Regions from separate parts of the Lysinibacillus sp. BSL11 genome, predicted to be linked through region 1. Evidence: riboswitches for the same ligand, from Rfam matches in the RefSeq annotation. Region 1 holds a riboswitch; each other region holds the start of a gene.
The links. A riboswitch is a leader RNA that binds a small molecule or an ion and turns the genes downstream of it on or off. The one in region 1 is predicted to bind S-adenosylmethionine.
Positions count from the first base shown of each region.

Region 2: it holds a riboswitch for S-adenosylmethionine, as region 1 does, so the genes downstream of both, metK (methionine adenosyltransferase) here and metA (homoserine O-acetyltransferase MetA) in region 1, are expected to answer to the same signal.
Region 3: it holds a riboswitch for S-adenosylmethionine, as region 1 does, so the genes downstream of both, RCJ95_RS20315 (O-acetylhomoserine aminocarboxypropyltransferase/cysteine synthase family protein) here and metA (homoserine O-acetyltransferase MetA) in region 1, are expected to answer to the same signal.
Region 4: it holds a riboswitch for S-adenosylmethionine, as region 1 does, so the genes downstream of both, RCJ95_RS19630 (bifunctional homocysteine S-methyltransferase/methylenetetrahydrofolate reductase) here and metA (homoserine O-acetyltransferase MetA) in region 1, are expected to answer to the same signal.

Region 1 covers NZ_JAVGCX010000007.1:27,211-30,424, reverse strand. The annotation lists gene RCJ95_RS09565 (TrmB family transcriptional regulator) at 1-4, shown strand, start outside; gene RCJ95_RS09560 (hypothetical protein) at 28-414, shown strand; gene RCJ95_RS09555 (nucleotide excision repair endonuclease) at 465-836, opposite strand; SAM riboswitch class I at 1,040-1,151, shown strand; gene metA (homoserine O-acetyltransferase MetA) at 1,275-2,210, shown strand; gene RCJ95_RS09545 (GerAB/ArcD/ProY family transporter) at 2,251-3,214, opposite strand, start outside.
Region 2 covers NZ_JAVGCX010000010.1:174,294-177,507, forward strand. The annotation lists gene metK (methionine adenosyltransferase) at 1-1,177, opposite strand, end outside; SAM riboswitch class I at 1,436-1,554, opposite strand; gene pckA (phosphoenolpyruvate carboxykinase (ATP)) at 1,944-3,214, shown strand, end outside.
Region 3 covers NZ_JAVGCX010000020.1:2,199-5,412, forward strand. The annotation lists gene RCJ95_RS20315 (O-acetylhomoserine aminocarboxypropyltransferase/cysteine synthase family protein) at 138-1,439, opposite strand; SAM riboswitch class I at 1,556-1,669, opposite strand; gene RCJ95_RS20320 (glycerol-3-phosphate acyltransferase) at 1,825-2,457, shown strand; gene RCJ95_RS20325 (SLC13 family permease) at 2,653-3,214, shown strand, end outside.
Region 4 covers NZ_JAVGCX010000018.1:26,181-29,394, reverse strand. The annotation lists gene RCJ95_RS19635 (protoporphyrinogen oxidase) at 113-1,507, shown strand; SAM riboswitch class I at 1,607-1,707, shown strand; gene RCJ95_RS19630 (bifunctional homocysteine S-methyltransferase/methylenetetrahydrofolate reductase) at 1,796-3,214, shown strand, end outside.

The sequences.
Region 1 (3,214 bases):
ATAGTCTTATAAGGGAAGGGGAGTAACTTGAAAAAATTCGTGTTGCTAGGTTTAATGAGCTTACTCATGCTAGGAGCCTGTAATGCTACACCACCAACCAATCCACCAACGATTCATGAGCTAACGGTTGTCCCAGATAATGTCCAAAAAAATATTGTTTCTAATGACAGAATACAACTATTACATGAAAATGATGCTCCATATTATCTTGTTTATTATTCAAAAGGGAATGTATTGGCAAGTATTACAGCTGAGGGAAATAGGCTTATCATCCAGTTAGAAGAAGGCAGCGAGCAAAGGAAAGAGGCTCAGCCCTATGTTTTTCAAATCACCGTCAAGAATCCTGAGCTTGATACCATTGATTTGCGAATAAACGGTCAGAGTACGCCCATTGATCGTATGACCATTATGTGATAAAAGAAACCGAAATCTTTAGATGAGATTTCGGTTTCTTTATGAGATGTCTAATAAAAGACTTTGTCTACGTTATATTTAGAGCGGAAAGTATTAATCGCGTATGTTTCGTAAATTTCACGTTCCATTGGATCTTCTACTTCATAGACTTCAATTTTGAACACTTCATCACGATGGTTTTTCATCGGAGATACATTATCCTCGAAATGTTTTTTAATACGTTGACGAATTTTACGTGCTTTCCCAACAAATAATAGCTCATTCTTGTCATTATAGAATAAGAAAATGCCGCCTTTATCACGTGTGATTTTATGGAAGTCAATAAAACCGAAGTAAGGTGTGATTGGCACATCACCTGGTTTTAAATCTTGTTCACGTTGACGGATTACTAGATCTGGTTTTGGAAATTCAATTTTAATCAAACTATTCACGTTCCTCTCTCTTACTAAAAGTATATGGTAACATAATTACGGCATGTTTACCATAAATTTTAAATGCAGAAACACCACATATAGCAAGCTTAGTGTACATCAATTGAGCAAGGAACATGCACATGAATCACAAAATATTCTATGAATTATTGATATTCTAACTAGTTCGTGTTACAATTCAAGATAATTAAATAATCTTATCAAGAGAAGCTGAGGGATTTGGCCCGATGACGCTTCAGCAACCTCTAACAATTGTTAGAAAGGTGCTAATTCCAGCAAAGGATTTTTTCCTTTGAGAGATAAGAGTGGACGTGAAAAAAATCCTTCTCATTCTATCTCGTATGGAATGAGGAGGATTTTTTAATTTCGTTGCATCCTATGCAAGCAAGGTTTGCTAAAAGAGAGTGATTATAGAGAGGGGAAAGCAAGATGCCAATTAATATTCCGAAAAATTTACCAGCTGGAGAACATTTACGTGAGGAAAAAATCTTCGTCATGGAAGAAGATCGTGCGAAAACACAGCAAATCCGTCCATTAAATATATTAATATTAAATTTAATGCCTGAAAAAGAAAAAACAGAGCTCCAATTATTACGTTTATTGGGGAATACACCATTACAGGTGAATATTACCTTTTTGAATACAGCCACACACGAGTCTAAAAATGTGAGTAAATCCCATTTGCAGCTTTTTTACACAACGTTCAATCAGATTCGACACCGCCGCTATGATGGTATGATTATAACTGGTGCGCCAGTAGAAAAAATGGCTTTTGAAGAGGTCAACTATTGGCAGGAAATTTCAGAAATTATGGATTGGTCTAAAAAGAATGTGACATCCGTGCTACATATATGTTGGGGGGCACAGGCTGCATTGTATCATCATTATGGCATTGGGAAGGTCGAGCTTTCTGCTAAATGCTCAGGTGTCTATTCCCATGTGATTACAGATTTAACTGTAGATTTGGTACGTGGCTTTAGTGATTTATTTACTGCGCCCCACTCACGCTATACATCTGTTTCGATTGACGAGGTTCGTAATCATCCAGATCTACGATTATTATCCTATTCAGAGGATGCAGGGGTATTTATTGTACAATCAAAAGATAATAAAAATATTATGATTACGGGGCATCTAGAGTATGATGCGACAACGCTAGCCGATGAATACAGTCGCGATGTGGCGAAGGGCATAGATATCGCTGTTCCTGTAAACTACTTCCCGAATGACGATCCGACACAAGTGCCGATGAATACATGGCGTGCCCATACGCATCTATTATTCTCTAACTGGTTGAACTACTATGTTTACCAAGAAACACCATATGAATGGGATTTTGTAGATGAAATCGAATATCATATTTAATTAATAAAAAGTCTAATTTCTTTTCTAGCTTTAAAAGAAATTAGACTTTTTGATTGTCATTTTCTGTTTCCTGCTGAGGTGTTTCGTTTTTTTGAGCTTTGGATTTACGATTTCGAATAACTACCACAATCAGCAATAGTATGGGTAATAAAATGGTGAAAATAAAGGAAAAGATTGGCCAAATTTCATTATTATAATTAGTAGAATGCACAATATCTGGATGAACAATTTGAGAAAGTCCAATAACAATTATCCCCATCGGTATAATGAGTGGGCGATGATCCTTGATCTTTAAAATTTGTGCGAGGCCAACAACGGTCGTATAGAAATACATAAATGTACGAATATAAATAGACGAAATCCACATAAATGCCATAATGATCTCTATACGCTGTAAAAAATTTCCTATAGATATTCTTTGTGCTAAGGCATAGCTAGGAAAAGTCCTTGATGCTGTGTTTTCAGGACCTAATACAAGAATCGATAGGACAATCAACGTAACTAAGACGATTCCACCAAAGATTGCCCCAATATATAGCCCTTTCTGTGCAGACGGCTGTACATTGACACCAGTAGGATAGAGCATCATTAATACAAGTAATGGAAAGGAAAAGATACTCATAAAGCGTGCAATACTATAAAACATAGATGTTTTGGTTGCTTCTAGTAGAGGCTGAATATTCTCAAATGTAATTTGAGGGGTAATACTAAGGACGAAAAAAATAAAAATAAAGATAAACAATGGGAAGAGGATTTCTGCCGAACGGGCAAAGGTCTCAATTCCTAAATAAGCGGCATACATAATAATGATACTGAACAGTAGGGCAAATGCTAATGTCGGTGTCTCTGGCATTACTTCCGTTTTCATGAAAATACCGATAAAATAGAGTAATTCTCCAGCCGAAAGAAAGGTCATAATCAGGAAACAAATTGCTGTGATTTTCCCAAAAAAACGCCCAAGAATTTTTTCATTAGCCTCGATAAAGTTTAGAGATGGTGTTTGA
Region 2 (3,214 bases), on a different contig from region 1:
GTAACGCGTCTGCTTTATCAATTTGCTCCCATGGTACATTTAAATCTGTACGACCAAAATGTCCATATGCAGCAGTTTGTTTATAAATGGGACGACGAAGATCAAGCATTTTAATGATACCTGCTGGGCGTAAATCGAATAGCTCGCGTACCCATTCAACGATCTCGCTTTCTTTCACTCTACCTGTGCCAAATGTATCGACAGCAATGGAAACAGGCTGCGCAACGCCAATCGCATAAGCGAGTTGCACTTCAGCACGCTCTGCTAAGCCAGCTGCTACGATATTTTTCGCTACATAACGTGCTGCATATGCCGCTGAACGGTCTACCTTGGTTGCATCCTTACCTGAGAAGGCACCACCACCGTGACGTGCATAACCACCGTATGTATCAACAATGATTTTACGTCCTGTTAATCCAGCATCACCTTTTGGTCCACCAATTACAAAACGGCCAGTTGGATTGATAAAGTATTTCGTATTAGCATCTAATAATTCACTTGGTACAACTGGTGCAATAACAAATTCTTTTAAATCTGCTTGAATTTGTTCAAGTGTTGCTTCTTCATCATGCTGTGTTGAAATAACAATTGTATCCACGCGAACCGGTACATTATTGTCATCATATTCTATCGTTACTTGCGTTTTACCATCAGGACGTAAATAGGCAAGTTCACCTGATTTACGTACTTCTGTTAAACGGCGTGCTAATTTGTGTGCCAAGCTAATTGGTAATGGCATTAGCTCTGGTGTTTCATTACATGCATAGCCAAACATTAAGCCTTGGTCACCAGCACCAATTGCTTCAATATCTGCATCTGTCATAGAGCCTTCACGTGCCTCTAATGCCTGATCAACACCTTGAGCAATATCAGGTGATTGTTCACCAATTGCCACAAGCACCGCTAAGTTCTCAGCATCAAAGCCATATTTACCTCGTGTATAGCCAATTTCAGCTACAGTGTCACGAACAATACCTTTAATATCTACATAAGTAGAAGTTGTAATTTCTCCTGCTACTAATACTAATCCTGTTGTTACAGTTGTTTCACACGCTACACGTGCATTTGGATCTTCTGCTAAAATAGCATCTAAAATGGCATCCGAGATTTGGTCACAAATCTTATCTGGATGTCCTTCTGTTACACTCTCTGATGTAAACAGTCGACGGTTTGTCATTTGGTTTTCCTCCTAAATACTCTTACAATAAGTAGTTGTGTATGAATACGGTACTCATTACCCATGTCAAGTCCGCTCCTAAGGATTGAACTCTCAAGCCGTTACTGCTGCTTTTAACACGAGGATTTCGAAAGATCCGTCATTATAATAAGGAAAGAACTACATATACTTACCTTTACATTGATTTTTAACAATAAAAAAATCCTTTTCTCACGTTACTTTACATGAGGAAAGGAATAATGACTGCGTAACCTTTCACTCTTATCGTTCAAGGGATGTTCCCTTGCATCAGGTTGGCACCAACGCATGTCGTGAAATAGTTCATGCAGGTTGCCGGGTTTCACAGGGCCTGACCCTCCACCAGCTCGGGATAAGAGTATCCGTTCAATCTCATGTTACTGAAAAGGTCGAACGTTGTCAAATATTTTCTTATGTATTACTGTATAGAAAGGAAAGAACTTATTACACAAAAACTTTTCATACTTGGATGATGATGTAAATAGAAGCAAATTAATCCCTACAACATACCTAGCTACTTGTGGTAACATATGTGTGGCTCAATCTTCATGCCTAATTACAGTAGGATTGATGGTATTCTCCTCGAAAAACATTATTTTTTGTCAGTTTATTGAAAAGTGGTAAAAACTCTAAAATAATTTCTTAATTAGTATAGATTATTTAAGCAATTGTGTTATACTATTTTTGAAATTAAGAAAAAATCCCTCTAAATCAAGGGAATACTATAAAAAAGGATGGTATTTAATCGATGAATTCAGTAGAAATTGCAAACGAACTGAAGGAATTATTAAACGGCGGTAACATTAATGTTCAACTTTCAGTACCACAATTAGCAGAAAAAGCTACATCTCGTGGTGAAGCAATGTTAACAGTAGATGGCGCAGTTCGTGCAGAAACTGGCAAATACACTGGTCGTTCACCTAAAGATAAATATACGGTAGAAGAAGAAAGCACAAAAGATCAAATTGACTGGGGTAAAGTAAACCAACCAATTTCTTCTGAAGTGTTCGATAACCTATATGTAAAAGTAATAAAATATTTAAAAGAACGTGACGAGTTATTCGTATTCAAAGGCTTTGCAGGTGCTGACAAAGATTCACAATTAAGCATTCAAGTTATTAATGAATACGCATGGCACAATCTTTTTGCTCATCAATTATTTATCCGTCCAACAGCAGATGAATTAGCTTCTCATGTTGCTGACTTCACTGTCATCTCAGCTCCTAACTTTAAAGCAGATCCTGCGGTTGATGGTACTGCTTCTGAAACATTCATCATCGTATCACTTGAAAAGAAAATTATTTTAATTGGTGGTACAGAATATGCTGGTGAAATGAAAAAATCTATCTTTGGTATCATGAACTACTTATTACCACAACAAGGTATTCTTTCAATGCACTGCTCAGCAAACGTTGGTGAAGCTGGCGATGTGGCGTTATTCTTCGGTCTATCTGGTACTGGTAAAACGACGTTATCAGCTGATCCTGATCGTAAGCTAATCGGTGACGATGAACACGGTTGGTCTGATAATGGTGTGTTCAACATTGAGGGTGGTTGCTATGCAAAAACAATCAACCTTTCTGCTGAAAAAGAACCAGAAATCTACAATGCAATCCGCTTCGGCTCTGTATTAGAAAACGTAGCTGTTGATCCAGAAACTCGTATTTGTGACTATGACGATGGTTCACTAACAGAAAATACACGTGTAGCTTATCCAATCCAATATATCGAAAATATCGTTGATCCTTCTGTTGCAGGTCATCCAAAAACAATCATCTTCCTAACAGCTGATGCATTTGGCGTGTTACCTCCAATCAGTAAATTAACAAAAGAACAAGCAATGTATCACTTCCTAAGCGGGTTCACTTCTAAACTTGCTGGAACTGAACGTGGTGTGACTGAGCCAGAACCAGTATTCTCTACTTGCTTCGGTTCTCCTTTCCTTCCGCTTCCCGCAACAGTATACGCAGAAATGTTAGGTCAAAAAATTGACGAGCACGGTGCACAGGTATACTTAGT
Region 3 (3,214 bases), on a different contig from region 1:
ATTATTTTTTATAAGGTGCTGATAATTAACGGGTGCAGTAATAGGTTGATGTAGCAGCGTTTAACGCATTACCAAATGAGGCTAATCGAATGAGAAAATACGTAAACGCCACAACATTCTACCATTTGTTTTAAACTTTAAGCTTCTACTGTTTGTGCAGCTGTTGTTGCCTGTGTAATGGCCTGATCTAAATCAGCAATAATATCCTCTACTGCCTCTAAACCGATGGATAAGCGAATGAGCGACTCGGTTACACCAGCTTGAACTAATTCGTCTGCTGATAGTTGCTGATGTGTAGTGGAAGCTGGATGAATAATTAATGACTTTGCATCACCTACATTTGCTACATGTGAAAATAATCTCACGCTATCAATAAGCTTTCGCCCAGCTTCTCGTCCACCCTTGATGCCAAATGTAAGCACTGAACCGAAGCCATTTCTTAAATATTTTTTTGCTAACCCATGTGTCGGAAAATCTTCTAGGCCATTATAATTTACATACTCCACAGATGGGTGGTTTTGTAAATACTCAGCCACTGCCAACGCATTTTCATTGTGTTTAGGGATACGCAGATGAAGCGTTTCTAACCCTTGCAATAAATTAAAGGCAGCATCAGCACTTAATGTTGGACCAAAATCACGTAATAATTGTACACGTAGCTTTGTAGCAAAGGCAGCAGAAGCTGTATCAATTCCATAACGTAGACCATGGTAAGAGGCATCTGGTTCAGTAAAACCAGGGAATCGACCGCTAGTCCAATCAAATTTACCAGCGTCTACAACAACGCCCCCTAAAGTTGTGCCATGACCTCCTATCCATTTAGTTGCTGAATGAACCACAACATCTGCACCGTATTCAATAGGTGTAGAACCGTAAGGAGAAGCAAACGTGCTGTCAATAATTAATGGTAGACCATTATCATGTGCAATTTTAGCTACTGCTTCAATATCTAAAACCTTTAAGCTTGGATTACCATAAACTTCTGCAAAGACAGCTTTTGTTTTATCAGTAATCGCCGCATTGAAATTCTCTGGGTTTGTTTCATCTACAAAAATTGTTTTAATACCATAGTTTGGTAATGTGTTAGCAAATAAATTATACGTACCACCATATAAAGAACTAGCTGCTACTATCTCATCACCAGCTCCAGCTAGATTTAAAATGGAAAATGCGATAGCTGCTGCACCAGATGAAAGTGCTACTGCTGCTGTTCCACCTTCCAATAAAGCCACACGTTTTTCAAACACATCAACTGTTGGATTGGTAATTCGTGTGTAAATGTTCCCTGCTTCCTCTAAGGCAAAAAGACGTTGCGCATGAGCAGTGTCTTTAAATACGAAAGCAGTTGAGCGATAGACTGGAACTGTGCGAGAACCCGTCACTGGGTCTGGCTCTTGACCACCATGCAACAGCAATGTTTCTGGTTTAAAATTTGTCATTGTGTACCTCCAAATGGTTATTTTTTTACGATGGTACCGGAGATGAGGAGGATTTTTCTGTAGAAAACAAAAACCCTCTTCAGCTAAGAAGAGGGTTGCGGTTGCAAGTTTTCCTCCCCTTATCTGCCAGATCCAAGTAAGAATCTGTAGGAATTAGCACCTTAGTAAGCTCATTGCTTACTGGTTGCCGGGCATCATAGGGCCTATCCCTCCGCCGCTCTTGATAAGAGTATGAGATTCAATTTCCATCGTTGTTACACAGTATAAACATAGAGTTTTTTTCTGTCAACATGTAAATTTTATTTTTTCCGAAACTTCTGTCTGCTCTTATACGTAATATGAACGCATACACTATTTTAGAAAAAATTTTGAGAGGAGTATTTTTATGGTAAAGGCCGTGATCATTTTTCTTATGATTGGCTATTTAATAGGCTGTATTCACGGCTCTAAAGTGGCTCAATTTTTATCGGGGGTTGATTTAAAAAAGGCTGGGCACGGTAATGCTGGTGCCTCTAATGCTACTCTTTCCCTTGGCTGGAAATATGGCGTTTTAGTTGCCCTCATCGATATAGGCAAAGGTGTTGTGGCTATTATAGGTGCGCATTTTTATCTAGCGGACGCCATTCATTTAACAGAAGAACAAATTTGGCTGCTTACTTATATAATGGCTGCTGGGGTTATTTTAGGTCATAATTTCCCATTCTACATGGGCTTCAACGGCGGGAAAGGAACGGCCTCCATCATTGGTATTTTACTTGCTGTTGATTGGAAGATTGGTTTATTTGCACTTATTTTATTTGTTATTTTATCCTTTGCAACAAATTATTTAATTGTTGGTGTTCTAGAATTTTATCTCGTATTTTGTACAGCAACTTATTTATGGATTCCTGGCATTGGCCCAACCATTATAGCTCTTCTTCTTTTTGGCATAGCCATTATCCTGCACCTTGAAAATATTAAACGATTAGTCATTGGCACAGAGCCTAAAGTAACTTCTGCCTTTAAGAAAAAGAAATAATATTTTTTGGATATTTTTGTATTCTTTGTGACCATGTATTTTCTCTTTATCTACTCATATTGCTGTAAAAAACACAATTTTCACATAGATTTTTTTCTACAATAAAATCGACATATTCTTATCTTAATAAAACATTATACAGGCCGATGTTATGGATAATGATCGTCATTTTTATCGTAGAAAGGATGAGAAAATATGTCTTCCCCAAAGCAAGCAGCTACAAAATTTAATTTAAAGCCACTGTGGATTGGCTTGGCATTCGCGTTACTAATCATTATTACCTTTTTACCTAATAATGGTGATTTACCTATAGCTGGGCAACGAGCTTTAGCCATTTTAGCTTTTGCAGTCATCCTTTGGGTTACAGAGGCCGTTTCATATCCTGTGAGCTCGGCCATGATCATTGCACTAGTAACTGTTTTACTAGGACTCGCTCCGTCAATGGAGGATCCAACTACAGAGCTAGGAACAGCTAGCGCATTAAAATTATCTTTAAGCGGCTTTAGTAATTCTGCCGTTGCTTTAGTAGCAGCAGCTCTTTTTCTAGCGGCAGCAATGCAAATTACTAATCTACATAAACGACTTGCTCTTTGGATTCTTTCATTGGTAGGAACGAAAACAAAAGCTATCGTATTTGGCGCTATTTTAGTCTCTATCGTCCTCGCATTTTTTGTACCTTCTGCTACAGCACGTGCTGGCGCAGTAGTACCGATATTGCTTGGAATGGTGGCAGCTTTTGGTTTACCACGTGATAGTC
Region 4 (3,214 bases), on a different contig from region 1:
TATTTCACTGAAGAAATAGCTCTATTTTTGCTAAATTTGTAAAGGGTTTAACGTAATTTTCAATGAAAAAAAGATTATACTGTAGAAAGAACGAATAATAGGGGCGGTTATGATGAAAACAGTTGTTGTTTTAGGCGGCGGTATTACAGGACTATGTACAATGCATTATTTGCAACGTCAAGTAAAGGAACATAATTTAGATGTTCGTCTAGTGCTTATAGAAAAAAATACATATTTAGGAGGCAAATTATATTCAGCACATGAAAAAGGTTTCATCATGGAAACGGGTGCTGATTCTATTGTAGCCCGTCATCAAGGCGTTATGGAACTCGTGCGGGAGCTTGATTTTGAGGCGGAACTAGTTTACAACGAAACAGGTATTTCTTATATTTATACGAATAATGAGTTACATGCTATTCCGGCAGATTCAACTTTCGGAATACCGATGAGTTTAGCATCCTTAGAGGAAAGTACACTTATTTCCGAGCAAGGAAAAAAAGAAGCGTTGAAGGATTTAACATTGCCAAACAATAGCTTCACAAAGGAAAGTTCAATCGGTGAATTTTTAACTTACTATTTAGGAGAGGAACTGGTGAAAAATCAAATTGCACCAGTCCTTGCAGGTGTTTATTCGGGAGATTTACATCAGCTTTCTATTGGCTCTACTTTACCGTATTTGATTGATTATAAGAATGATTATGGAAGTATTATTAAAGGCTTTGATGCGAATCGTGAGCAATTTGTTAAAGCAGCGAACAAAAAATTTATATCGTTTAAAAAAGGTTTATCTTCTTTAATTGATCGACTTGAACAAACCTTATCCGATGTAGAAATTATCAAGGGTGTTACTACTTTAAATGTTCAAAAACAAGATAAGAACTACACTATTACCTTAGCTAATGGTGAAATTATTGAGTCAGATTATGTCGTTTTAGCATTACCGAACGATACTGTCCAAAATCTGCTACAGGATGAATCTTTAAACCGCTATTTTGATCGATTTACGACAGCGTCAGCGATTACTATCTATTTAGGTTTTGATGTGCCAGATGCTAAATTGCCAGCAGATGGAACAGGCTATATTGTTTCCCATAATTCAGACGTTACTTGTAATGCAGCAACTTGGACTAGTCGTAAATGGAAGCATACATCGAAAGAAAATAAATTACTTGTGCGACTCTTTTATAAGAGCATCAATCCAGCCTATGAGCAACTACATGCCATGACGGATGAAGAATTGGCAGCAGTTGCTTTAGAAGATGTGAGAAAGAGCCTAGGAATAGAGGAGCAACCAACCGTTGTGAATGTAACAAAATGGATTGATCAAATGCCTAAATATGATCTAGCGCATCGTGAGGCATTACAAGGATTACTACAAGAATTACATGAGAAATACCCTAATTTATCGATTGCAGGGTGCTCATATTTTGGCGTAGGTATCGGTGCTTGCATTCAAAATGGGAAAAAAATTGGCGAAGAGCTTGCAAAGGAACTTGCCAATTTCTAAGATTTTAAGTGGAAAAAAACTTTGTTATGTGAAATAGTCTTGACTCATTCGTCAGTAAACGATATGATTCTTTTAATTATTTAAAAAATTCATACTTAATTCTTATCAAGAGAAGCAGAGGGACTGGCCCATTGAAGCTTCAGCAACCAACTTTATTGTCAGGTGCTAAATCCAGAAGACCGTTGAGTCGAAGATGAGAAGGAACAACAATGATGAATCGTTAAAGCCTTCTTTTTTATGAAAGAAGGCTTTTTATTATATAGAGACATAGGAAGAGAGGCTAATTTTATGGGATTGCTTGAAAGGTTAAAAACGCATGTATTGACGGCAGACGGTGCAATAGGCACAGTGCTATATGGCTATGGATTGGAGTATTGCCATGAGGAAATGAATGTTCAGAGACCCGAGTTAATTGAAAAGATTCATAGAGAATATATTGCAGCTGGTGCTGACATCATTCAAACGAATACGTACGGTGCAAATGCCATTAAATTAGCTCGCTATGGATTAGAATCACGTGTCCAACAATTTAATGAAGCTGCTATCACCATCGCAAAACGAGCAGCGGCTGATGGCGGTCAATTTGTTTTAGGAACAATTGGTGGTATTCGGGGAATTCGTAAAAGTGATGCAACCTTGGATGAAATATTAGCGACTATTGAAGAACAAGCAAGAGTCTTACTTGCAGGGAATCCAGATGGCCTTTTACTTGAAACTTATTATGATTTTGAAGAATTAACAGCAACCTTAAAGATGCTACGAGAAAAAACAAAATTGCCGATTATTGCACAAGTTTCTATGCATGAGCCTGGTGTTTTACAAAATGGGATGTCTTTAAATAATGCTCTCCATGAGCTTGAAGCCCTAGGTGCTGATATTGTTGGTGTCAATTGTCGACTAGGTCCACACCATACAATTCTGGCATTTGAGGGTGTAGAACTTCCTCATAAGGCATTTATGTCAGCCTATCCAAATGCTTCACTTCTGGACTTAGAGGATGGGCGTGTCGTTTATGAGTCAGAAGCTGATTATTTTGGTCGAGCGGCTGTTGAATTGCGTGATCAAGGTGTACGCTTAATAGGGGGCTGTTGTGGTACAACACCCAAACATATTGCAGCAGCAAAGAAGTATTTAGAAGAGTTATCACCGGTTCAGGAGAAGCATGCGAAGCCTAAAAAGATTGAGATTGTTCGAGAAGCGGAGCCAACAAAGTATGAGCCTCTTCATGAAAAAGTTAAACGTGAACGCTCTGTCATAGTAGAGTTGGATACACCTAGACATTTAGAGATCGATGGGTTCCTTGAAGGAGCAAAGCAATTATATGATGCAGGTGCAGATGTAGTTATGATGGCAGACAATTCACTGGCCTCTCCACGTATTAGTAATATTGCAATGGGCGCATTGTTGAAGAGCACACATAGTGTACGCCCACTAACTCATATTACATGTCGCGACCGTAATTTAATTGGTCTACAATCCCATTTAATGGGGTTAAATGCTTTAGGTATTCATGATGTGTTGGCCGTTACGGGTGATCCAACGAAAGTAGGAGATTTCCCAGGTGCGACAAGTGTTTATGATGTATCTTCCATGGAGCTAATCCAATTAATTAAGCAATTAAATGAAGGGGTCTCGTTCTCAGGTAAGCCACTTCGTAAAAAAGCAAATTTTTCAGTTGCTGCTGCATTTAATCCAAACGTCCGTGTG